Linked DNA regions of Paraburkholderia fungorum. The protein of the gene in region 1 interacts with the protein of each later gene in a pairwise test. Links are inferred from orthologs where the notes say so. Each region holds a gene or a part of one and is shown on either strand. Other genes may lie near its edges. The genes, in order: hflC and ftsH.

The links.
Region 2: the proteins of hflC (region 1) and ftsH interact in binary tests that used the Escherichia coli proteins (3 or more experiments, as listed by UniProt). The link is inferred for Paraburkholderia fungorum from one-to-one orthologs.

The regions. Positions count from the first base shown.
Region 1 is NZ_FNKP01000001.1:2,486,794-2,493,335, reverse strand. What follows is about bases 3,604-6,398. They hold hflC (protease modulator HflC), read left to right. Parts: upstream 3,604-4,447; coding sequence 4,448-5,350; downstream 5,351-6,398. Other genes in these bases: BLS41_RS10900 (ATP phosphoribosyltransferase regulatory subunit), read left to right, coding at 5,776-6,398; BLS41_RS10905 (DUF2065 domain-containing protein), read left to right, coding at 5,394-5,585; hflK (FtsH protease activity modulator HflK), read left to right, coding at 3,604-4,435. Outside these bases: ribosome biogenesis GTPase Der, read left to right, coding at 29-1,366; RNA chaperone Hfq, read left to right, coding at 1,510-1,746; GTPase HflX, read left to right, coding at 1,777-2,991; more of hflK, read left to right, coding at 3,041-3,603; more of BLS41_RS10900, read left to right, coding at 6,399-6,542.
Region 2 is NZ_FNKP01000001.1:2,813,065-2,830,298, reverse strand. The notes cover bases 8,613-11,518. They hold ftsH (ATP-dependent zinc metalloprotease FtsH), read left to right. Parts: upstream 8,613-9,073; coding sequence 9,074-10,963; downstream 10,964-11,518. Other genes in these bases: folP (dihydropteroate synthase), read left to right, coding at 11,046-11,518; BLS41_RS12380 (RlmE family RNA methyltransferase), read left to right, coding at 8,613-8,884. Also shown: BLS41_RS12410 (MFS transporter), read left to right, coding at 1-1,076; carA (glutamine-hydrolyzing carbamoyl-phosphate synthase small subunit), read left to right, coding at 1,525-2,679; carB (carbamoyl-phosphate synthase large subunit), read left to right, coding at 2,921-6,175; transcription elongation factor GreA, read left to right, coding at 6,328-6,804; BLS41_RS12390 (DUF4149 domain-containing protein), read left to right, coding at 6,825-7,340; BLS41_RS12385 (YhbY family RNA-binding protein), read right to left, coding at 7,482-8,009; more of BLS41_RS12380, read left to right, coding at 8,222-8,612; more of folP, read left to right, coding at 11,519-11,945; glmM (phosphoglucosamine mutase), read left to right, coding at 11,973-13,331; phosphate ABC transporter substrate-binding protein PstS, read left to right, coding at 13,845-14,876; phosphate ABC transporter permease PstC, read left to right, coding at 15,086-16,087; phosphate ABC transporter permease PstA, read left to right, coding at 16,084-16,980; phosphate ABC transporter ATP-binding protein PstB, read left to right, coding at 16,998-17,234. UniProt on the Escherichia coli protein: Acts as a processive, ATP-dependent zinc metallopeptidase for both cytoplasmic and membrane proteins. Plays a role in the quality control of integral membrane proteins.

The DNA.
Region 1 (6,542 bases):
TCCCGCGTTTCACCGTGAACAACATCTGATGAAACCCGTTATTGCCCTTGTTGGGCGCCCCAATGTGGGGAAATCCACGCTATTCAACCGTCTCACACGTTCGCGTGATGCGCTGGTTGCCGACTTGCCCGGTCTCACGCGCGATCGCCACTACGGCGAAGGACGCGCTGGCGACAGGCCGTATCTGGTCGTCGACACCGGTGGTTTCGAGCCGGTCGCCAAAGAAGGCATCCTGCACGAGATGGCGCGTCAAACCCGCCAGGCGGTCGAGGAATCCGACATCGTCGTGTTCATCGTCGACGGTCGCAATGGGCTCGCGCCGCAAGATAAGACCATCGCCGATTATCTGCGCAAGGTCGGCCGGCCGATTTTCCTGGTCGTCAACAAGGCGGAGGGCATGAAGTACTCGAATGTCGCCGCCGACTTCTACGAACTTGGTCTCGGCGACCCGCGCGCGATTTCGGCAGCGCACGGCGACGGCGTCACGGAAATGATCAACGAGGCGCTCGGTGTTGCCTACGCCGGTCAGCCGGAAGAGAGCGACGACGAGAAAGAAGCGCGTGGCGTGAAGATCGCGATCGTCGGTCGTCCGAACGTTGGTAAGTCGACGCTGATTAATGCGCTGGTCGGCGAAGAACGCGTGATCGCGTTCGACATGCCAGGCACTACGCGCGATTCGATCTACGTCGACTTCGAGCGTCAAGGCAAACCGTACACGTTGATCGACACGGCTGGTTTGCGCCGTCGCGGCAAGGTGTTCGAAGCGATCGAGAAATTTTCGGTGGTGAAAACGCTGCAGTCGATCTCCGACGCGAACGTCGTGATCCTGCTGCTCGACGCGCGCCAGGACATTTCGGAACAGGACGCGCACATTGCCGGTTTCGTCGTGGAACAAGGGCGCGCGCTGGTCGTTGGCGTGAACAAATGGGACGGTCTTGATTCGCATGTGCGCGACCGCACCAAAGCCGACCTCGAGCGCAAACTAAAATTTCTGGACTTTGCCAAATTCCATTTCATTTCCGCACAGGAAAAGAGCGGGATTGGGCCGCTGATGCGCTCGGTCGACGACGCGTACGCAGCGGCAATGGCCAAGCTGCCGACGCCGAAGCTGACGCGCGCATTGATCGACGCTGTTGAATTCCAGCAGCCGCGCCGACGTGGTCCGGTGCGCCCGAAACTGCGTTATGCCCACCAGGGTGGACAGAATCCGCCGGTCATCGTGATTCACGGCAACGCACTTGATGCAATCACCGAAACGTATAAACGCTACCTCGAAAACCGCTTCCGGGAAACTTTCAAGCTGGTTGGGACTCCATTGCGCATAGAGTTCAGATCATCGACGAACCCTTACGCGGATAAAGGCTGAAACCCGCGTGTGTGCTGGGTTTGGCCGCTTAGGCCATGCCCTCGCGCAAAAACGAAAATCGGCTATAGTGTAGCGGTTGATGGCGGATCTCTTTTTCCTTCGTCGTCAATTTAGTCAACCTGCAAAAAAATACGGAGTTTGCTATGAGCAACAAAGGGCAATTGTTACAAGACCCGTTTTTGAACGCACTGCGTAAAGAGCATGTGCCGGTGTCGATCTACCTGGTCAACGGCATCAAGCTTCAAGGGAACATCGAATCGTTCGACCAGTACGTCGTGTTGCTCCGGAATACGGTCACCCAGATGGTCTACAAGCACGCAATCTCGACAGTCGTGCCAGCCCGTCCGGTGAATTTCCACCCGGATTCTGAACAGTCCTAACCCCTGTCGCGGCCGGCGTAGCGTCGCCCGTTGGCGATTACTCCCGGCCGCCTTATCTTGATACCCTCCAATTTGATCAATGCAGCGCTTGTCGGCATCGACTTCGGTAAGATCGATTTCGAAGCCAGTCTCGAAGAACTCAGCCTGCTCGCGCAAAGCGCGGGTGCCAATCCGTTAGTTACCCTCACCGGACGCCGGTCCAGCCCCGACGCGAAGATGTTCGTCGGCAGCGGCAAGGCCGAAGAATTGCGTCTTGCGTGTGAGGCGAACGACATCGAACTCGTCATTTTCAATCACGCTCTGGCACCTGCGCAGCAGCGCAATCTGGAGCAGGCGCTTAATCGCCGTGTGATTGATCGCACCAGTCTCATCCTCGATATTTTTGCGCAACGCGCCCGCAGCCACGAAGGCAAGCTGCAGGTGGAGCTCGCGCAGTTGCAGTATCTGTCGACCCGGCTGATTCGTGCGTGGACTCACCTCGAGCGTCAGAAGGGCGGTATCGGTTTGCGCGGTCCTGGTGAAACGCAGCTCGAAACCGACCGCCGCCTGATCGGCGAGCGCATCAAGGCGCTCAAGACGCGGCTTGAGAAGCTGCGTCGTCAGCATGGCACGCAGCGTCGCGCGCGCAGCCGGAATCAGACGATGTCGGTGTCGCTGGTCGGCTATACGAACGCGGGCAAATCCACGCTGTTCAATGCACTCACTAAAGCTCAGGCGTATGCTGCCGACCAACTGTTCGCGACGCTCGACACAACGTCGCGCCGCGTGTATCTCGGCGACGAAGCGGGGCAGGTGGTGGTGTCCGATACGGTCGGGTTCATCCGCGAGTTGCCTCACCAGCTGGTCGCGGCATTCCGTGCCACGCTCGAAGAAACCATTCACGCCGATCTGCTGCTGCATGTGGTCGACGCATCGAGCGCAGTGCGCCTCGATCAGATCGATCAGGTGAACGAGGTGTTGCACGCTATCGGCGCGGACACGATCCGGCAGGTGCTGGTATTCAACAAGATCGACGCGGTGCCCGAGTTGGCGGCCCGTGGGGACGCGGTTGAGCGGGATGAGTATGGTAATATTTCGCGCGTCTTTTTGAGCGCGCGCACCGGGCAAGGGCTGGATACATTGCGCGCTGCCATCGCTGAAATCGCTACTGCCGAACCTCTTGGCGACGTGCTGATCGAGCCGTCGGAAGAAAACGGAACGGCAGCACCGCACGACGACCGCAAGGTCCCAGAACTCGGGCACTGACCCGTCCCAATTGCACTGACCCGCTGTCTACTCTGGTGAACGAACACAGGTGAACGATTACAACGAGCGGAGTATCTGGCTGCGCATGCGCGCCATGCTGTCACTGAACGATCCGCGCTGGGGCCGGGGCGATGGCAATGGAGACCGGCAACGGCCGAACGATCCCAAGCGCCCACCCAAAGACGGTGAAGGGCCGCCCGATCTCGACGAGATGTGGCGTGATTTCAATCGTCGCCTGAGCCGGATTTTTGGACGCAAGGGCGGTGGTGTCGGTGGCGGCAAACCCGATAACGGACGCGGCGCGCGCATCGGCGTGGGCATCGTGATCGGCGTGCTGATCGCTATCTATCTCGGCAGCGGCGTGTTCGTCGTGCAGGATGGTCAGGCGGCGGTCGTGATGCAGTTCGGCAAATATCGTTACACCGCGGGGCAGGGTGTGCACTGGCGTCTGCCGTATCCGTTCGAAGCGCATGAAGTCGTCAATATCGGGCAGATCCGCCAGGTGGAGATCGGCCGCAATAACGTCGTGCGTCTCGCGAACGTGAAAGACGCGTCGATGCTCACGCAGAATGCGGACATCGTCGACGTGCGTTTCGCGGTGCAATACCAGGTGCGCAAGCCGACCGATTATCTGTTCCGCAGCGTCGATCCCGATCAAAGCGTGATGCAGGCCGCTCAGGCGGCGGTGCGCAGCATCGTCGGCACGCGCAGCACCAGCGATGTTCTCGATCAGGATCGCGAAACAATTCGTCAGCAGCTGATGGAATCGATCCAGCAGACCCTCGACGCGAACCAGTCCGGTCTCGTTGTGACCGGGGTGACGATGCAAGGGGTGCAGGTGCCCGACCAGGTGCAGGCCGCCTTCGACGACGCCGCAAAAGTACGCCAGGAAAACGAACGCGCGAAGCACGACGCGCAGGCCTACGTCGCAGATTTGCTGCCGCATGCGCAAGCCGATGTGGCACGCCAGATCGCCGACGCGAAAACGTACAGCGACAAGACCGTGGCTCAGGCGCAGGGCGACGCTGAGCGCTTCAATCAGGTCTACGAGCAGTACTCGAAAGCGCCCGCTGTGGTCCGCACGCGCATGTACATGGAAACCATGCAGCACATCTATTCGACGGCGACCAAGGTGTTTGTGGACAACAAGAACGGCAATAACGTGATGTATCTGCCGCTCGACAAGCTGATCGAACAGAATCGTCAGCGGCTCGCGGAAGCAGGCGTGAGCCCGTCGGGCGCTTCGGCAGCTGCAGCTCCGCAAGCGGCGAGCGGTGCAGCGGCTCCGGCGGCTTCCGACAACGCGGCTGCCGCTGTACCGGGAGTCGTGGCTTCGGCACCGGCCGCCGTCAGCACGCCGGCCAGCCAGGCCGCGGCAAGCAGCGACTCGCTCCGTTCACGCGACGCCTTCCGCAATCGCATGCGTGAAGACGACGTTCAATAAGGAGCGCACAACATGAACAAGATCATTGCGCTCGTCGTGGCTATTGTCATCGTGCTGTTCGCCGCGTCGTCGACGGTGTTCGTCGTCGATCAGCGGCATATGGCCGTGCTGTCGTCGCGTGGCGACTCGCCGTCCACGTTGCTCGGGCCGGGGCTGCACGTCAAACTGCCGCCGCCGTTGCAAACCGTCACGCTGGTGGATAACCGCGTGCAGTCGCTCGACGCGCCAGACGAAGATCATTACGTCACGTCGGACAAAACCGAGTTACTGGTGAATCCGGTCGTCCGGTTCCGCGTCACCGATCCGCTGAAATTGCTCGCTGAAACAAAGGGTGATGTCCAGAGCCTGCCGGACCGGCTGGCTCTGCTGTCGCGCACCGCGCTTAGCGACGCGTTTGGCAAGGTCACGTTGTCCGACGCGCTTGCCAAACAGCAGGCTGTCGCGGACGAAGCGCGCGACTCGATGGACAAGGCGGCGGCGTCGCTGGGCGTGTCGGTGGTCGGTATGCAATTGACGCGCGTCGATTTCCCCGCAGCGATGACCGATTCGGTCTTCAAGCGGATGATTGCCGAGCGCAACCAGGTTGCCGCCGACGAACGCGCCAAGGGCGCGGCCGAGGCTGACCAGATCAAGGCCGATGCCATCGCGAAGCAGCAGGAGATTCTCGCCGACGGCTATCGTCAGGCGCAGGGCATTCGTGGCGACGGCGATGCGAAGGCTGCGGCCATTGCTGCAGACGCTTTCGGCAAAGACCCGCAGTTCTATCAGTTTTATCAAAGCATGCAGGCATACCGGAACACCTTCAAGCCGGGCGACATCGTTGTCGTCGACTCGAATAACGAGTTCTTCCGCTTCATGCGTAGCCCGACCGGCGGCGCTGCCCCGGACGCTCCCGCGGCACCGCGCAAACACTGATAACCGGAACCGCCGCGGCATTCGCATCGCGGCTTTTCATCGCATGGATATAGCCGGCTCGTTACTGCTCGCGATCGCATTGATGCTGATTATCGAAGGGATGTTTCCCTTCGTTTTTCCGGCGGCCTGGCGCGACACGTTCCGTAAAATTGCGGAACGTCCCGCGCATCAGATCCGCATTGGCGGGTTGATCGTGATGGCGCTCGGACTGATTCTGCTGTTTATCGTGACCTGACGGGTCCGGCTCGGGCCGTAGATGCCTCGCCTGTGGTGTCTGTGCTGCTGATGTCTGCCGACGCGAGCCGGCATGAGGTGCACGGGCGTCAGGGCGTCTGCGATAGCCGCCAGAATCGAGTCGCCGCCCGCCATTAAAACTCACTCACCGGCGCCCCAGCCGCCGTGTTCAACGTCGTAGGACTGTATCGATGTCGACCTGGTTACTCCCCGAAAATATCGCCGACGTGCTGCCGTCGGAAGCCCGCAAGATCGAAGAATTGCGGCGCCGTCTGCTGGACCGTTTCCGCTCGTATGGCTACGAGATGGTGATGCCGCCGCTGCTCGAATACCTCGAGTCGCTGCTGACCGGTGGCGGTCACGATCTGAATCTGCGCACCTTCAAGCTCGTCGACCAGATGTCCGGTCGTACGCTCGGTCTGCGCGCCGACATGACGCCGCAGGTCGCGCGTATCGATGCGCATTTGCTGAACCGTCAGGGCGTGACGCGTCTTTGCTATGCGGGCAATGTTGCGCACACGCGTCCGCGCGGTTTGCACGCCACGCGTGAGCAGATCCAGATCGGCGCGGAAATCTATGGTCATGCTGGCCTCGAAGCCGACCTGGAAATCCAGCAACTGATGCTCGACGCACTGCGTCTGGCGGGTCTTTCCAAGGTTCGTCTCGACCTCTGTCACGCGGGTGTGCTCGCTGCGTTGATCGAATCCGAACCGGCCGCCGCAGACCATGGTCAGTCGCTCTACGACGCGCTGGCGGGCAAAGATGTGCCGCGTCTCGCGGAACTCACCGAAGGACTCACGCCGGTCATCCGCGATGCGTTGCGCGCGCTGCCTTCGCTTTATGGCGACGCGTCGGTGCTCGAAGAAGCCCGCGCACGTTTGCCGAATACGCCGGCCATCGCCCGCGCACTCGACGATCTCGCGTTTCTCGCGAGCCAGGTCGACGGCGCCGAAGTGAT
Region 2 (17,234 bases), 330 kb from region 1 along the record:
CCGGCGCGCAGATTCCTGCGGGCGTGCTGCTCGACCACTTCGGCGCGCGCCGCGTGACGGCTGCCACGCTGCTATTCGCCGCGCTCGGTATCTGGGTGTTCGGCGCGGCGCAGAGCCTCGGCGTGATGATGATCGGGCGACTGCTGATCGGCGTCGGCGTGTCCGTCTGTCTAGGGGCGGCGTTCAAGGCGCTGGCGCAGCATTTCGCGACGGCGCGTCTGCCGCTGATGAACGGACTGGTGATGGCGATCGGCGGTTTCGGCGGTGTGATGGTCGGCTCGCCGCTGACGTGGGTGCTGGGTTTCGCGGGCTGGCGCTCGGTTTGCGTCGGACTCGGTGTGTTGACGGTGCTCGTCGCGCTCGCACAATGGACGCTCGCGCCGGACACGAAGGAAACTCATCATCAGACCAGTATCGGCGCGCAATTCAAAGGCACGCTGCATATTTTGCGCAGCGCGGCGTTCTGGAAAATGGCGTCCTTCTCGGTGGTCACGCAAGGCGTGTTCTACGCGATGCAGTCGCTGTGGGTCGGCGCCTGGTTGCGCGACGTGCAAGGCTTCGAGCCGCGTGAGGCCGCCGCGCTGGTGTCGGTTCTCGGTTTCGCGATGATGGCGGGCTGCGTCGGCTTCGGCGCGGCGGCGCGCAGTCTCGAGCGACGCGGCATTTCGCTTTATGCGTTTTGCGGAATCGGCATGGCGCTGTATGTAGTGACGCAGTTGCTAATCATGTTCAAGGCGCCATTGCCCGCCGGCTTGCTATGGGCGGCGTACGGCATTTTCGGGGGGACTGGCATTCTTAGCTACGCTGTCATGGCCCGTCATTTTCCGGCGCAAATGATCGGCCGCGTGAACACCACGCTCACGCTGATTATCTTTCTGCTGATTTTCGGCTTCCAGATCGGCGTTGGCGCGGTGCTGTCGCATTGGCCGGCAACTAATGGTCATTACCCGGAAGTCGCCCATTTGACTGCCTGGGGGATTCTGGTGACGCTGCAGGTGCTGAGCGCGATCTGGTACATATTGCCCAATCGTGCGGTGGTCCGTCCTGTGGAAATGCGCGCCGGCCAAGACGCCTGAGCGTTCGGACGGGCGCGCGGCTGCGAAGGGAGATTAATCGACGCTATCTTGATTTGGTGTCGATAAATTTCTCTTTGCCGCCGGCAAAGTCAATTCCAGTAAGGGTTTGCGTGGATCGAGACCGGCCTGCACCGGGTCCGCGCGCCATCTCGGATTTGGAGGGAAGGGCGGTTTCAGGCTATAATTTCAAGGTTTGAGCTTATCAACCCGCACCCTAGCGCCTACCTCTCCCATACCGTTCATCCGCCGCGCGCCAATGGCGTAGCAAGAAGGGCCCCGCACCAAGCCGATCCGTCCACACAATGGATACATTGGACATGTCGCGCACCCCTTGCAACGTTACAGGCAGTACGCGAGCGAGTCTGCGCGCGCATCCTCGATGTGCTTCGCTGCGGCTCGCAGTCGGATAGGCTGGTCGGCAACAGGGTGTTCCCCCAAGGAGTCTCCCGTGTTGCCGTCATTTTCTCCCGCTCTGCTCGCGCTCGCCGACGGCACGGTCTTTCGTGGTTACTCGATCGGCGCCCCCGGCCATACGATCGGCGAAGTCGTGTTCAACACCGCTATCACCGGCTATCAGGAAATCCTGACCGACCCGAGCTACGCGCGCCAGATCGTGACCCTCACGTATCCGCACATCGGTAACGTCGGTGTGAACGCCGAAGACGTCGAAGCTACGAAAGTCCATGCCGCCGGCCTGATCATCCGTGATCTGCCGGTTCTCGCGTCGAATTTCCGCATGGAGCGCACGCTCCCGCAATACCTGAAGGACGAAGGCGTCGTCGCCATCGCCGGCCTCGATACCCGCATGCTGACCCGCGTTCTGCGCGACAAGGGCGCGCAGAACGGCGCGATCCTCGCCGGTTCGGACGACGAAGCCAAGGCGATCGAACTCGCACGCTCGTTCCCGGGCCTCTCGGGCATGGACCTCGCGAAGGTCGTGTCGACGAAGGAAAGCTTCGAATGGACCCAGACCGAATGGCGTCTGGGCAGCGGCTACGGCACGCAGAGCGCGCCGAAGTACCGCGTGGTCGCGTTCGACTACGGCGTCAAGTACAACATTCTGCGCATGCTGGCCGAACGTGGCTGCCACGTCACCGTGCTGCCGGCGCAAGCCACCGCGGCCGACGCGCTCGCGCTCAACCCGGACGGCATCTTCCTGTCGAACGGCCCTGGCGACCCGGAACCATGCGATTACGCGATTGCAGCGGCAAGTGAGTTGATCGAGCGCGGCATTCCGACGTTCGGCATCTGCCTGGGGCACCAGATCATGGGCCTCGCAGTCGGCGCCAAGACCATGAAGATGAAGACCGGCCACCACGGCGCGAATCATCCGGTAAAGGATCTGGACGACGGCCGCGTGGTCATCACGTCGCAGAATCACGGTTTTGCAGTCGACGCCGACACGCTGCCCGCGAACGCGCGCGCCACGCACGTTTCGCTGTTCGACGGCACGCTGCAAGGCTTCGCGCTGACCGACAAGCCGGCGTTCTGCTTCCAGGGTCACCCGGAAGCGTCGCCTGGTCCGCACGACATCGCTTATCTGTTCGACCGCTTCACCGGTTTGATGGACGCGAAGAAGGGCGACAAGAGCGCGGCGGCGTAAGCTGAAGCGGCTCGGCGCTGCGGGCTTGCCGGAAGAAGTGGCACGGCATCCCGGCAGCGCGCGGCTCGTCAGGCGATGAGCGCTTCCAGCGCGCAAGGTGCGCAAGCGCCCCCCAAATGAGCCGCCCGCAACAGCCAACGGCAGCACACAGCAGCAAGCAGCAGCGCACAGCAAAGCGCGCGCAACGCAACACCGACGCGCGCCGACGGAAAGAATTCAGGAATACATTAGCGAGAGCGTTATGCCCAAGCGGACAGACATCAAGAGCATCCTCATTATCGGCGCGGGTCCGATCATCATCGGCCAGGCGTGCGAGTTCGATTACTCGGGCGCGCAGGCATGCAAGGCGCTGCGTGAGGAAGGCTACAAGGTCATTCTCGTCAACAGCAATCCGGCGACGATCATGACCGACCCGAACACGGCCGACGTGACCTACATCGAGCCGATCACGTGGGAAGTGGTCGAGCGCATCATCGCGAAGGAGCGCCCGGACGCGATCCTGCCGACGATGGGCGGCCAGACCGCGCTGAACTGCGCGCTCGATCTCCACGCGCACGGCGTGCTGGAAAAGTACAAGGTCGAGCTGATCGGCGCATCGCCGGAAGCAATCGACAAGGCGGAAGACCGCCAGAAGTTCAAAGACGCGATGACCAAGATCGGCCTCGGTTCGGCCAAGTCGGGCACCGCGCATTCGATGGAAGAAGCTCTGACCGTGCAGGCGGATATCGCTGCACAAACCGGCAGCGGCGGCTATCCGGTCGTGATTCGTCCGTCGTTCACGCTCGGCGGTTCGGGCGGCGGCATTGCGTATAACCGCGACGAATTCGAAGAGATCTGCAAGCGCGGTCTGGACCTGTCGCCCACGCGCGAACTGCTGATCGAAGAATCGCTGCTCGGCTGGAAAGAGTACGAGATGGAAGTGGTCCGCGACACCAAGGACAACTGCATCATCGTCTGCTCGATCGAAAACCTGGACCCGATGGGCATCCATACCGGCGACTCGATCACCGTGGCGCCCGCACAAACGCTGACCGACAAGGAATATCAGATCCTGCGTAACGCGTCGCTCGCGGTGCTGCGCGAGATCGGCGTCGATACTGGCGGCTCGAACGTGCAGTTCTCGATCAATCCGAAAGATGGCCGGATGGTGGTGATCGAAATGAACCCGCGCGTGTCGCGTTCGTCGGCGCTGGCGTCGAAGGCAACCGGCTTCCCGATCGCCAAGGTCGCGGCCAAGCTGGCTGTCGGCTACACGCTGGACGAGTTGAAGAACGAAATCACCGGCGGCGCGACCCCGGCGTCGTTCGAACCGACGATCGACTATGTCGTCACCAAGATTCCGCGTTTCGCGTTCGAGAAATTCCGCGAAGCCGATTCGCGCCTGACCACGCAGATGAAGTCGGTCGGCGAAGTGATGGCGATTGGCCGCACCTTCCAGGAATCGTTCCAGAAGGCGCTGCGTGGTCTGGAAGTCGGCGTCGACGGTCTGGACGAAAAGACCGATAACCGCGACGAGATCATCCGCGAGATCGGCGAAGCCGGTCCGGATCGTATCTGGTACGTCGGCGACGCGTTCCGTGTCGGCATGACGGCTCAGGAAATTTTCGACGAAACGTCGATCGACCCGTGGTTCCTCGCGCAGATCGAACAGATCATCCTGAAGGAAAAGGCGCTGGCAGGCCGCACGCTGGCCAGCCTCACGAAGGAAGAACTGAAGTACGTGAAGCAGAGCGGCTTCTCGGATCGCCGTCTGGCCAAGCTGCTCGGCGCGAAGCCGGCGGAAGTGCGTCAGCGCCGTATCGAGTTGAACGTGCGCCCGGTGTACAAGCGCGTCGACACGTGCGCGGCCGAGTTCGCGACGAAAACCGCGTACATGTACTCGACCTACGAGGAAGAGTGCGAAGCGAACCCGACCAACAACAAGAAGATCATGGTGCTGGGCGGCGGCCCGAACCGGATCGGCCAGGGCATCGAGTTCGACTACTGCTGCGTGCACGCCGCGCTCGCGATGCGCGAAGACGGCTACGAAACGATCATGGTCAACTGCAACCCTGAAACCGTTTCGACCGACTACGACACGTCCGACCGTCTGTACTTCGAATCGCTGACGCTCGAAGACGTGCTCGAAATCGTCGACAAGGAAAAGCCGGTCGGCGTGATCGTGCAATACGGCGGCCAGACGCCGCTGAAGCTCGCGCTCGACCTCGAAGCGAACGGAGTGCCGATCGTCGGCACGTCGCCGGACATGATCGACGCCGCCGAAGACCGCGAGCGTTTCCAGAAGCTGCTGCAGGACCTGGGCTTGCGTCAGCCGCCGAACCGCACTGCACGCGCCGAAGACGAAGCACTCAAACTCGCCGACGAAATCGGCTACCCGCTGGTGGTGCGTCCGTCGTACGTGCTCGGCGGCCGCGCGATGGAAATCGTCCACGAGCCGCGCGACCTCGAGCGCTACATGCGCGAGGCCGTCAAGGTGTCGAACGACTCGCCGGTGCTGCTCGACCGCTTCCTGAACGACGCGATCGAATGCGACGTGGATTGCATTTCGGATGGCGAAGCCGTGTTCATCGGCGGCGTGATGGAGCACATCGAACAGGCAGGCGTCCACTCGGGCGACTCGGCTTGCTCGCTGCCGCCTTATTCGCTGTCGCAAGAAACCGTGGCTGAGCTGAAGCGTCAGACCGGTGCGATGGCCAAGGCGCTGAATGTGATCGGCCTGATGAACGTGCAGTTCGCGATCCAGCAAGTGCCGCAGGCTGATGGCTCGAAAGAAGACATCATCTACGTGCTCGAAGTGAACCCGCGTGCCTCGCGTACCGTGCCGTACGTGTCGAAGGCGACCAGCCTGCCGCTTGCGAAGATTGCGGCGCGCGCAATGGTCGGCCAGAAGCTGGCAGAACAGGGCATCACGAAGGAAATCGTGCCGCCGTACTTCAGCGTCAAGGAAGCCGTGTTCCCGTTCGTCAAGTTCCCGGCAGTCGACCCGGTGCTCGGACCCGAAATGCGCTCGACCGGCGAAGTGATGGGCGTGGGCCAGACTTTCGGCGAAGCGCTGTTCAAGTCGCAACTCGCCGCGGGCTCGCGTCTGCCGGAATCGGGCACGGTGCTGCTGACGGTGATGGACGCCGACAAGCCGAAGGCCGTCGAAGTCGCGCGCATGCTGCACGAACTCGGCTACCCGATCGTCGCGACCAAGGGCACGGCTGCCGCGATCGAAGCGGCCGGCGTGCCGGTCAAGGTCGTCAACAAGGTGAAGGACGGCCGTCCGCACATCGTCGATATGATCAAGAACGGCGAGATTGCGCTGGTCTTCACGACCGTCGACGAAACCCGCGCAGCGATCGCCGACTCGCGTTCAATCCGCATGAGCGCGCAGGCGAACAAGGTCACGTACTACACGACGATGTCCGGCGCGCGTGCTGCAGTTGAAGGTTTGCGCTATTTGAAGGACCTCGAAGTCTATGATTTACAAGGGCTGCACGCTCGCCTAAACTAAGGCTTCGACTTTTTGTCCAAGAAGTAAGTGCCGCGGTTAAGCGGCGTTCCGTAGGTGCTGTGGCCCGGGTTTTGCCCCGGGGCGCTGGTTCCCGCGGAATGCACTTAACCGCGGTGATTTTTTTTACGGCTGTTTTTTGCATAGAGTTGTTTATGAGCACTGTTCCATTGACGAAGCGCGGCGCGGAAATGTTGCGCGATGAATTGCAGCGCCTGAAATCGGTTGAGCGTCCCTCGGTGATCAATTCGATCTCTGAAGCGCGTGCGCAGGGCGATCTGTCGGAAAACGCGGAATACGACGCGGCGAAGGAAAAGCAGGGCTTTATCGAAGGCCGGATTGCCGAGATCGAATCGAAGCTGGCTGGTGCACAGGTGATCGACCCGTCCAAGGTCGACGCGGACGGCCGCGTGGTGTTCGGCGCGACGCTGGAACTGGAAGATCTGGAGTCGGGTGCATCGGTCAAGTACCAGATCGTCGGTGACGACGAAGCAGATATCGACCATGGTCTGATCTCGATCAGCTCGCCGATCGCGCGTGCGTTGATCGGCAAGTCGGAAGGCGACGTGGCTTCGGTGCAGGCACCGGGCGGCGTGCGCGAGTACGAAATTATCGCGGTTAGCTACGTCTGATGGCGGCTGCGGTGTCCCAGATGCCACATCGACTTTTTCGTCTTTTGACGGTGCTGTGGGTCGGCAGTCTGCTGACTATCGGCTATGCCGTCGCGCCGGTACTGTTCACGTCGCTCGACCGGATTTCGGCGGGCGCCGTGGCAGCACAGCTATTCCGGATCCAGGGGCTGGTTGGCATCGTGTGCGGCATTTTGCTGCTCGTTCTCGCGAATGTTCTGGTGCGCCGTGGCGATCAAGCCTATCGCCGTGTTCGCTGGATGATTGCCGGCATGCTGTTATGCGTGTTGGTGGGCTATTTCGCGTTGCAGCCGTTTATGAATGCGATGCGCGTGGCCGCACTCGAGGCTGGCAGCGACGTAGGGCATTCGGTCTATGCAACGCGCTTTGGCATCCTGCATGGCGTATCGAGTCTGTTTTATCTGATCGAAAGCGTGCTGGGTCTGGCTCTGGTGTGGAAGCTGCCTGCGGGTGGCGGCGTGCTGGCCGTGGAGCAGGGTGCTCATGGCAGCGGTACTGCAGGAAAAGTGACAGGCTGACGGACTGAGTTGCCGCAGCGGGCGTGTTGCTGGAGCCCGCTGATCGGTTGCTTCGGGCAGATCGCCGTGCGCAATGGGTCGTCTGCTTCAGCCTACCTTGGGTCAAAGGTGCGGATCTGGCCCGCACCTCTCACCATTCGCTTACTTCGACGATTGATGCGAGCGCTTTGCGCTGGTTTGACGCTTCTTGGCTCGCTTGATGTTGCCGCCTTGCGTCACACGTTCATTGCCGCGCACGACAACCGCTTTAGCCTTCGGCTTGCGCATCGGAATTTCGCTGGGCTTCACGACCTTAACGACGCGCGGTGCGCGACCTTTACCCGGCTTGGCTTCTTCCGCAGCTTCGCGGGCGCTCGGCAAGGCGCCGCGTTTGGCCTTCACCGCGGGCTGGGTCGATTCCGGCTTCCAGATCACCAGCAACTTGCCGATGTGCTGGATCGGCGCGGCGTTCAACTTGTCGCAGATTTCTTCGTAGATAGCGATGCGCTCTTCGCGTTCATCGCCGAACACACGAATCTTGATCAGCTGATGAGCACCAAGGTGTACCTTGATTTCGGAGAGCACAGCGTCGGTCAAGCCTTCGGCGCCGACGAGCACGACCGGTTTGAGCGCATGTGCCTGGGAGCGCAACTCGGCGCGTTGGTCGGAAGAGACTTTGAGGGCTGGCATGGAAAGTGGGAGACTCGACTAAAATGGCGGCACCTGCGTTCCCGATCGATTTGCTCGAATGGGCCGATTCAACAGGGCGGCGCGTCAGAACAACAGAATCGCGGCTCACCGTTACTTATTGCCGGTTTAGGCATCAGTTTGGCACTGGCCGCGCGAATTAACCGCGTATTATCCCCTAAAGCGCGTCACCACGCAGCAAGAGTTCATCTTTAATGGCAAAAAACAAGTTCAACACCGCGTGGCTGCATGACCACATCAACGATCCCTACGTGAAAATGGCGCAGCGGGAGGGCTATCGCGCCCGCGCAGCATACAAGCTCAAGGAAATCGACGAACAGGACAAGCTGATCCGGCCAGGGCAGGTCATTGTCGACCTGGGCTCGGTGCCTGGCAGCTGGAGTCAGTATGTGCGCAACAAACTCGCCAAGGGTGCTCAACGCGACGCAGAGCGCGAAGGCGGCATCGACGGCACGATCATCGCGCTGGACATTCTCCCCATGGAGCCAGTAGCTGACGTTCACTTCATTCAAGGCGACTTCCGCGAAGACGCCGTAGTGGGTCAACTGGAAGAATTGGTCGGAGAACGCCAGGTTGACCTTGTAATTTCGGATATGGCGCCCAACCTGTCGGGAGTGGCGGTGGCGGATGCCGCGCGAATCGAGCATTTGTGCGACCTCGCGTTGGAATTTTCGCAAAATCACCTGAAATCCGATGGTGCCCTTTTAGTCAAATGCTTTCACGGCAGCGGTTACAGCCAGATTGTCGAAAAGTTCAAGCGTCAGTTCAAGGTGGTGGCGGCCCGCAAGCCGAAAGCGTCGCGGGATAAATCGTCAGAAACATTTATTTTGGGTAAGCATCTTAAGCGTCCTGCATAAGGGCGCTCCAGAACGGTTCCGCATCTGTCGATAAGGTGCTGGGGGCGCCGGAAATTGGCGCTGCAGCGGCCCGCTACGCTATTTCTGTGGTAGCGAAACCTTATGGCAGGGGTCTGCGGACTGGATTAGAATGCTTTCGTGGTGCCGCAAGGCAAATGTAGGCGCCCGTCTAAGTGAAGGAGTGGTGCTTTGAACAACAATATGTTTTCGAAGGCAGCAGTGTGGCTGGTTATCGCACTGGTGCTGTTTACGGTGTTCAAGCAGTTCGACAAGCCCCGTGTCCAGGAAGGTGTTTCCTATTCGCAGTTCATGGATGACGCTAAGGCCGGCAAAGTCAAGAACGTCATCGTCCAGGGGCGGAACCTCACGGTCACTCCAGCAGACGGCCAGAAGTACCAGATCGTGTCGCCCGGCGACATCTGGATGGTCGGCGATCTGATGAAGTATGGCGTTCAGGTGAGCGGCAAGGCTGATGACGAACCCAATGCGCTGGTCTCGGCGCTGTACTACCTCGGGCCGACGATCCTGATCATCGGTTTCTGGTTCTACATGATGCGACAGATGCAGGGGGGCGGCAAAGGCGGGGCATTCTCGTTCGGCAAATCCCGTGCTCGTCTGATTGACGAGAACAACAACGCAATCAATTTCACCGACGTTGCCGGTTGCGACGAAGCGAAAGAAGAAGTCTCCGAACTCGTCGACTTCCTGCGCGATCCGCAGAAATTTCAGAAGTTGGGCGGTCGAATTCCGCGTGGCGTGCTGCTGGTTGGGCCGCCGGGAACGGGTAAGACGCTGCTGGCGCGCGCAATCGCCGGTGAAGCGAAAGTGCCTTTCTTCAGCATCTCGGGTTCGGACTTCGTTGAAATGTTCGTCGGTGTCGGCGCGGCTCGTGTGCGCGACATGTTCGAACAGGCGAAGAAGCACGCACCGTGTATCGTGTTCATCGACGAAATCGACGCGGTCGGCCGTCATCGTGGGGCCGGCATGGGCGGCGGTAACGACGAACGCGAACAGACGTTGAACCAGATGCTCGTCGAGATGGACGGCTTCGAAGCGAACTCGGGCGTGATCGTGATCGCTGCAACGAACCGTTCGGACGTACTCGACAAGGCTCTGCTGCGTCCGGGCCGTTTCGACCGTCAGGTGTATGTCGGTCTGCCGGATATTCGCGGTCGCGAGCACATCATGAAGGTTCACCTGCGCAAGGTGCCGATTTCGAACGACGTCGATGCAGCGGTGATCGCGCGCGGCACGCCGGGCTTCTCGGGCGCTGATCTCGCGAATCTCGTGAACGAAGCGGCATTGTTTGCGGCTCGCCGAGGCAAGCGCATTGTCGAGATGAACGACTTTGAAGACGCGAAGGACAAGATCTTCATGGGTCCGGAGCGCAAGTCGGCCGTGATCCGCGAAGAGTCGAAGCGTGCAACGGCCTATCACGAGTCGGGTCATGCGGTGATTGCCAAGCTGTTGCCGAAGGCCGATCCGGTGCACAAGGTCACGATTATTCCGCGTGGCCGTGCGTTGGGCGTAACGTGGCAGTTGCCGGAGCATGACAACGAAACGTATTCGAAGGACTACTTGCTCGATCGTCTCGCGATTCTGTTCGGCGGCCGCGTTGCCGAAGAGTTGTTCCTGAACCTGATCAGCACGGGTGCATCGGACGACTTCAACAAGGCAACCCAAACAGCGCGTGCAATGGTAGCCCGTTTCGGTATGACCGATGCATTGGGGCCGATGGTCTACGTCGACGACGAGAACGACGCAACGCCTTTTGGCCGTGGCTTCACGCGTACGATTTCGGAAGCGACTCAGCAAAAGGTCGATGCTGAAATTCGCCGCGTGCTGGACGAGCAGTACACGCTCGCAAAGCGCCTGCTGGATGAAAACCGCGACAAAGTCGAAGCGATGACAGCCGCACTGATGGAGTGGGAGACGATCGACGCCGATCAGATCAACGACATCATGGCTGGCCGTCCGCCGCGCTCGCCGAAGAGCTCGCCGCCGTCGGCAAGCGACGCCTCGTCGGGCGGAAGTCCGGGCACTGAGGTCAAGCCGGGTAGCGCAACCGCACCCGCCTGATCGTCAAATAGTAGAAAGTGCGGGCCGGTGTGTTCCACGCCGGCCCGTTTTGCATTTATTTGTTTTGCGTGAAGTTCGCTACGTGTCGAAAGTCGATTGCAGTTTTCTTCCCGTCCCCGCGCCGCTGCAATGCGGCCGCTTCAAGCTGACCTTTGAACGCCCTTTGGTGATGGGCATTCTGAACGTCACGCCCGATTCTTTTTCCGATGGTGGCAAGTACGCGATGCGCGACGATGCGCTGCGCCAGGCGGAGCGGATGATGCTCGACGGCGTGGATATCATCGATATCGGCGGCGAATCGACTCGGCCGGGGGCGCCCCCCGTGCCACTCGACGAGGAACTCGAACGCGTGATTCCGCTTGTCGAGCAACTACGCGGCGCGAACGTGCCGCTGTCGATCGATACTTATAAGCCGGAAGTGATGCGCCACGCGCTGACTGCGGGCGCTGATCTGATCAACGATATTTGGGGCTTTCGCATGCCCGGCGCAGTTGACGCTGTGCGCGACAGCAATTGCGGTCTATGCGTGATGCATATGCTCGGTGAGCCGCAGACCATGCAACTCGGCGAGCCTGCCTATGAAGATGTGGTGAGCGAAGTTCGCCATTTTCTCGAGGAGCGCGTGGCTACGTTGCAGCAGGCTGGTGTCGCGCGCGAACGCATTAGCGTTGATCCGGGGTTTGGTTTCGGCAAGGCGGTGATCGAGCATAACTATACGCTGCTCGCGCATCTGCCGGACACGGCTCCACGCGCCGAACCGCCGTATCCGATTCTTGCGGGCATGTCGCGCAAATCGATGATCGGCGCGGTGGTCGGGCGCCCGGCGCCGGAGCGCGTCGCGGGCAGCATCGCAGCGGCTGTGTGCGCAGCCGAACGGGGCGCGGCAATTCTGCGTGTCCATGACGTCTTACAAACTGTAGATTCATTGAAAGTATGGGCAGCTATGCGCGATGCGGCGAAACACGCCCGCGCGCACGATTGAACCCAACGCCACGGGAGATAGATAAAAATGGCACGTCGTTATTTCGGAACGGACGGGATTCGAGGCAAGGTTGGCGAAGGACCGATTACCCCGGAATTCGTGCTGCGGCTCGGTTACGCGGCGGGCAAGGTGCTTGCGGGCGCGGATCGTTGGGCCAAATCCGGCACGCGGCCAACGGTGCTGATCGGTAAAGACACGCGTGTGTCGGGCTACATGCTCGAAGCGGCGCTCGAGTCGGGATTTTCGGCAGCGGGCGTCGACGTGATGCTCGCCGGTCCCATGCCGACCCCGGGCATTGCCTACCTGACGCGCGCATTGCGGCTTGCTGCGGGCGTCGTCATTAGCGCGTCGCACAATCCGTATTACGACAACGGCATCAAATTTTTCTCCGCCGACGGCAACAAGTTGCCGGACGAAGTGGAGTCGATGATCGAAGAGCAACTCGATCAGCCGCTCGCCTGCGCCGCCTCCGAACAGCTCGGCAAGGCTCGGCGGCTAGACGACGCTGCCGGTCGCTATATCGAGTTCTGCAAGAGCACGTTCCCGGCTGCGTACGATCTGCGTGGCATGAAGCTGGTGGTCGACTGTGCGCACGGTGCCGCTTATGACGTCGCGCCGCACGTGTTCCACGAACTCGGCGCCGAGGTGATTCCAATCGGCGTGTCGCCGAACGGCTTCAACATCAACGACGGTGTCGGCGCGACCGCACCCGATGCGCTGGTGCGCGCGGTGCGTGCGAATCACGCGGACCTCGGTATCGCGCTCGATGGCGACGCCGACCGTCTGCAGGTGGTGGATGCGGCGGGGCGCCTGTATAACGGCGACGAACTGCTGTACGTGCTGGTCAAGGACCGGATCGCGACCGAAGGCAAAGTGTCGGGCGCAGTCGGTACGTTGATGACCAATATGGCCGTTGAGGTCGCGTTGCAGGAAGCCGGCGTGAAGTTCGTGCGCGCGGCGGTCGGCGATCGTTACGTGCTCGAACAGTTGCGCGAGCACGGCTGGCAGCTCGGCGCGGAGGGTTCGGGACACATTCTGTCGCTGGATCGTCACTCGACCGGCGACGGTATCGTCTCCGCGTTGCTGGTGCTGGCGGCGATGCAGCGCAGCGGCAAGCAGCTCGCCGAATTGCTGGAGGGCGTCACGCTATTCCCGCAGAAGCTGATCAACGTGCGCATGAAACCTGACGCAGACTGGAAGGGCAGCGACTCGATCCGTCGCGCGATCGGCACGGCCGAAGACGCGTTGAAAGGGCGCGGGCGCGTGCTGATTCGTGCATCCGGTACAGAGCCGGTTCTGCGCGTGATGGTCGAAGCGGAAAGTGCCGACGACGCGGTTCTGCATTCGGAAACGATCGCGGATGCGGTGAGGCAGGCTACGGCTTAAGCGGTATTCAGGCAGCGGCGCGGCGCTATTGGCGTGCCGTTGCCGCTGTCGTTGACGCTGCCATCGCAGCGGCAGTCCCAACTAGCAGTTCTCCTAGAATCCGCGCTCTACAACTCCCGCAACTAACGGACCGCAAACCTGCGCATTCCTCGCGCAACTGACAGCCGCTGCGCTCACGCGTCCTCATCGCAACTAACGGCCTTCAGATTTCGCCCCCGCCATCCCCTGCGGCAATCCGCCACAATCTAGCCAATCACCGCGGCACCATCCCCCGTGCTTATCCGCTTCTGATTTCCCCCGCAAACGTTCTCACCCCGCCATACAACCCAATCAACATACAAATAGCGCCCAAAGCGCCGTGAAACCCGCAATTCACCATCCCAACGACCTTTCGCGCCGTAATCCTACTGTCACATCCGATTCACGATAAGTCACGTTACTGTCATAAATAGACCCTAAGCTTCGCGGTGTTCGAGTTACTCGCTCACACCCGCTCACACCCTTGGAGGTCTCATGAAATTGATGCAAACCGTGTTCGCTGGCGTCGCTGGCGCGCTTTTCGCTATCGCAGCGCAAGCCGCAGACATCACTGGCGCGGGCAGCACCTTCGCAGCACCGATCTACACGAAGTGGGCTGACGCCTATCAGAAGTCGGGCGGCGGCAAGGTTAACTATCAAGGTATCGGTTCGTCGGGTGGCGTGAAGCAGATCGTCGCGAAGACCGTGGATTTCGCCGGTTCGGACGCTCCGCTGAAAGACGAAGAACTCGCGAAGGAAGGCCTGTTCCAGTTCCCGACGGTGGTCGGCGGCGTGGTTCCGGCAATCAACGTGCCGGGCGTGAAGCCGGGCGAACTGGTGTTGTCGGGTGAAGTGCTCGGCGACATCTACCTGGGCAAGATCAAGAAGTGGAACGACCCGGCAATCGTCGCGTTGAACCCGAAGATCAAGCTGCCGGATACCGACATCGCCGTGGTTCGCCGCGCCGACGGTTCGGGCACCAGCTTCATCTGGACGAACTACCTGTCGAAGGTCAACGCTGACTGGAAGGCGAAGGTCGGTGAAGGCGCAACGGTCAACTGGCCGACGGGTACGGGCGGCAAGGGCAACGACGGCGTCGCAGCCTTCGTGCAACGTCTGCCGGGCGCAATCGGCTACGTGGAATGGGCGTACGCGAAGCAGAACCACATGACGTACGCAGCGCTGAAGAATTCGTCGGGCGCAGTGGTCGAGCCGAAGACGGAAACGTTCAAGGCAGCGGCTGCCGGTGCTGACTGGTCGAAGTCGTTCTACCAGATCCTGACGAACGAGCCGGGCAAGGACGCATGGCCGGTCGTCGGCGCAACGTTCGTGCTGCTGCACACGGCGCAGGACAAGCCGGCGCAAGGCACGGAAACGCTGAAGTTCTTCGACTGGGCGTTCAAGAACGGCACGCAAGCTGCAAACGATCTGGACTACATCTCGCTGCCGGATTCGGTCACGGCTGAAATCCGCACGCAATGGAAGGCGAAGGTCAAAGACGCAGCAGGCAAGTCGATCGCCGACTAAGCTTCTGACGTAAGCAACAGCAAGTCGCACTACATTGGCCGTCCTCCTGTGAGGACGGCCAATGGCATTAACCGCAACGGCAAACTTGCAGCGAGGTTACCTGCAATTACGTGTGGCATTCATCCAGCATCGAATTCAGCTTAACTCGAGCATCACCGGCCGCACGACACGTGTCATACGGCAACTGGAAACAGGTCCATCAGGCTCTCATGTCCGATATCCAATTAGCGTCTGGCGCAAGCAGGTCCACGCCGCCCGGCAGCACGTCGCAGCAGAAGGCGCCCAGCCGCGCCGGCGACGTGATCTTCGGCGGTTTGACACGCCTTTCCGCCATCATCACGCTACTGCTGCTCGGCGGCATCATCGTCTCGCTGGTCGTCGCGTCCATGCCGTCGATCAAGGAGTTCGGCTTCCGCTTCCTGTGGACCGCCGAGTGGGATCCACCAAGCAAGCAATTCGGCGCACTGGTGCCGATTTACGGCACGATCGCCACGTCGCTTATTGCACTCATCATCGCGGTGCCCGTCAGCTTCGGCATCGCGCTCTTCCTGACCGAACTCGCGCCCGCCTGGCTGCGCCGACCGCTCGGCATCGCGATCGAGCTGCTCGCCGCGATTCCGTCGATCGTCTACGGTATGTGGGGTCTGCTCGTCTTCGCGCCGATCTTCGCGCAGTATTTCCAGAAGCCGCTCGGCGTGGTGCTCGGCGGGATTCCGTTCGTCGGCGCGCTGTTTTCCGGGCCGCCGATCGGCATCGGCATTCTGTGCGCCGGTGTGATTCTCGCGATCATGATCATTCCGTACATTGCTTCGGTGATGCGTGACGTGTTCGAAGTCACGCCAGTTCTGCTGAAGGAATCGGCTTACGGCATCGGCTGCACGACGTGGGAAGTGATGTGGAAAATCGTGTTGCCCTTCACGAAGACCGGTGTGATCGGCGGCGTGATGCTGGGTCTCGGCCGCGCGCTCGGCGAGACGATGGCGGTCACGTTCGTGATCGGCAATACCAATCTGCTCGACAATATTTCGCTGTTCTCGCCGGGCAACAGCATCACGTCGGCGCTCGCCAACGAGTTCGCTGAAGCGGACCCTGGTCTGCATACGTCGGCGCTGATGGAACTCGGCCTGATCCTGTTCGTGATTACTTTCATCGTGCTGGCGATTTCGAAAATCATGCTGCTTCGCCTCGAAAAAGGGGAGGGCGCGAAATGAGCCAGCCCACTTTGAATATGCCGGGTTCGCACGATCCCGCCCAACTCGAAGCCATGCGTGTGCGTCTTCAAGGACGCCGCCGTTTCAAGAACGCGATTGCATTGACCATGTCGCTCGCGGCAATGGCGTTCGGTCTCGTGTGGCTCGTGTGGATTCTCTATACGACGCTGCGTCTGGGTATCGGTGGGTTGTCCGTCGAGTTGTTCACGCAGTCCACGCCCCCGCCGAATACCGACGGCGGCGGTCTTGCCAACGCGATTGTCGGCAGCCTGATGCTGGTGGGACTCGCGACCTTCATCGGCACGCCGATCGGTATTCTGGCGGGCGTCTACCTCGCCGAATACGGTCAGAAGGGCTGGCTCGCCCAGATCACGCGCTTCATCAACGACATTCTGCTGTCGGCGCCGTCGATCGTGATCGGTCTGTTCGTCTACGCTCTGGTGGTCGCGAAAATGGGTCACTTCAGCGGCTGGGCGGGTGTGTTCGCACTCGCGTTGCTACAGATCCCCATCGTGATCCGCACGACCGAAAACATGCTGAAGCTGGTGCCGAACGCACTGCGTGAAGCCGCTTTCGCACTCGGCACGCCGAAGTGGAAAATGGTGCTGTCGATCACGTTGAAGGCCTCCGTCTCCGGCATCGTGACGGGCGTTCTGCTCGGCGTTGCACGTATTGCCGGCGAAACCGCGCCGCTGTTGTTCACCGCGCTGTCGAACCAGTTCTTCTCGATGGACATGAATCAGCCGGTTGCGAATCTGCCGGTTACGATCTACAAGTTTGCGATGAGCCCGTTTGCGCAATGGCAATCGCTCGCATGGGCCGGCGTCTTCCTGATCACGCTCGCGGTGCTCGGACTGAATGTCCTCGCGCGCACGGTCTTCTCGAATAAGTAAGGGCGGAGTGTAATCCGATGAATATGGCAGAAACTCAACTCAATCCGATCGCGCGTCAAGCCGCGCCCGCCGGTTCCGATCCCGTCCAGAGCGGCCAGGCTTCGTCGCCGTCGCGTCCGAAGATCGAGATCAACGACCTGAACTTCTTCTACGGCAAGTACCACGCGCTGAAGAACATCAACCTGCACATTCCCGAAGGCAAGGTGACCGCGTTCATCGGCCCGTCGGGTTGCGGCAAGTCCACACTGCTGCGC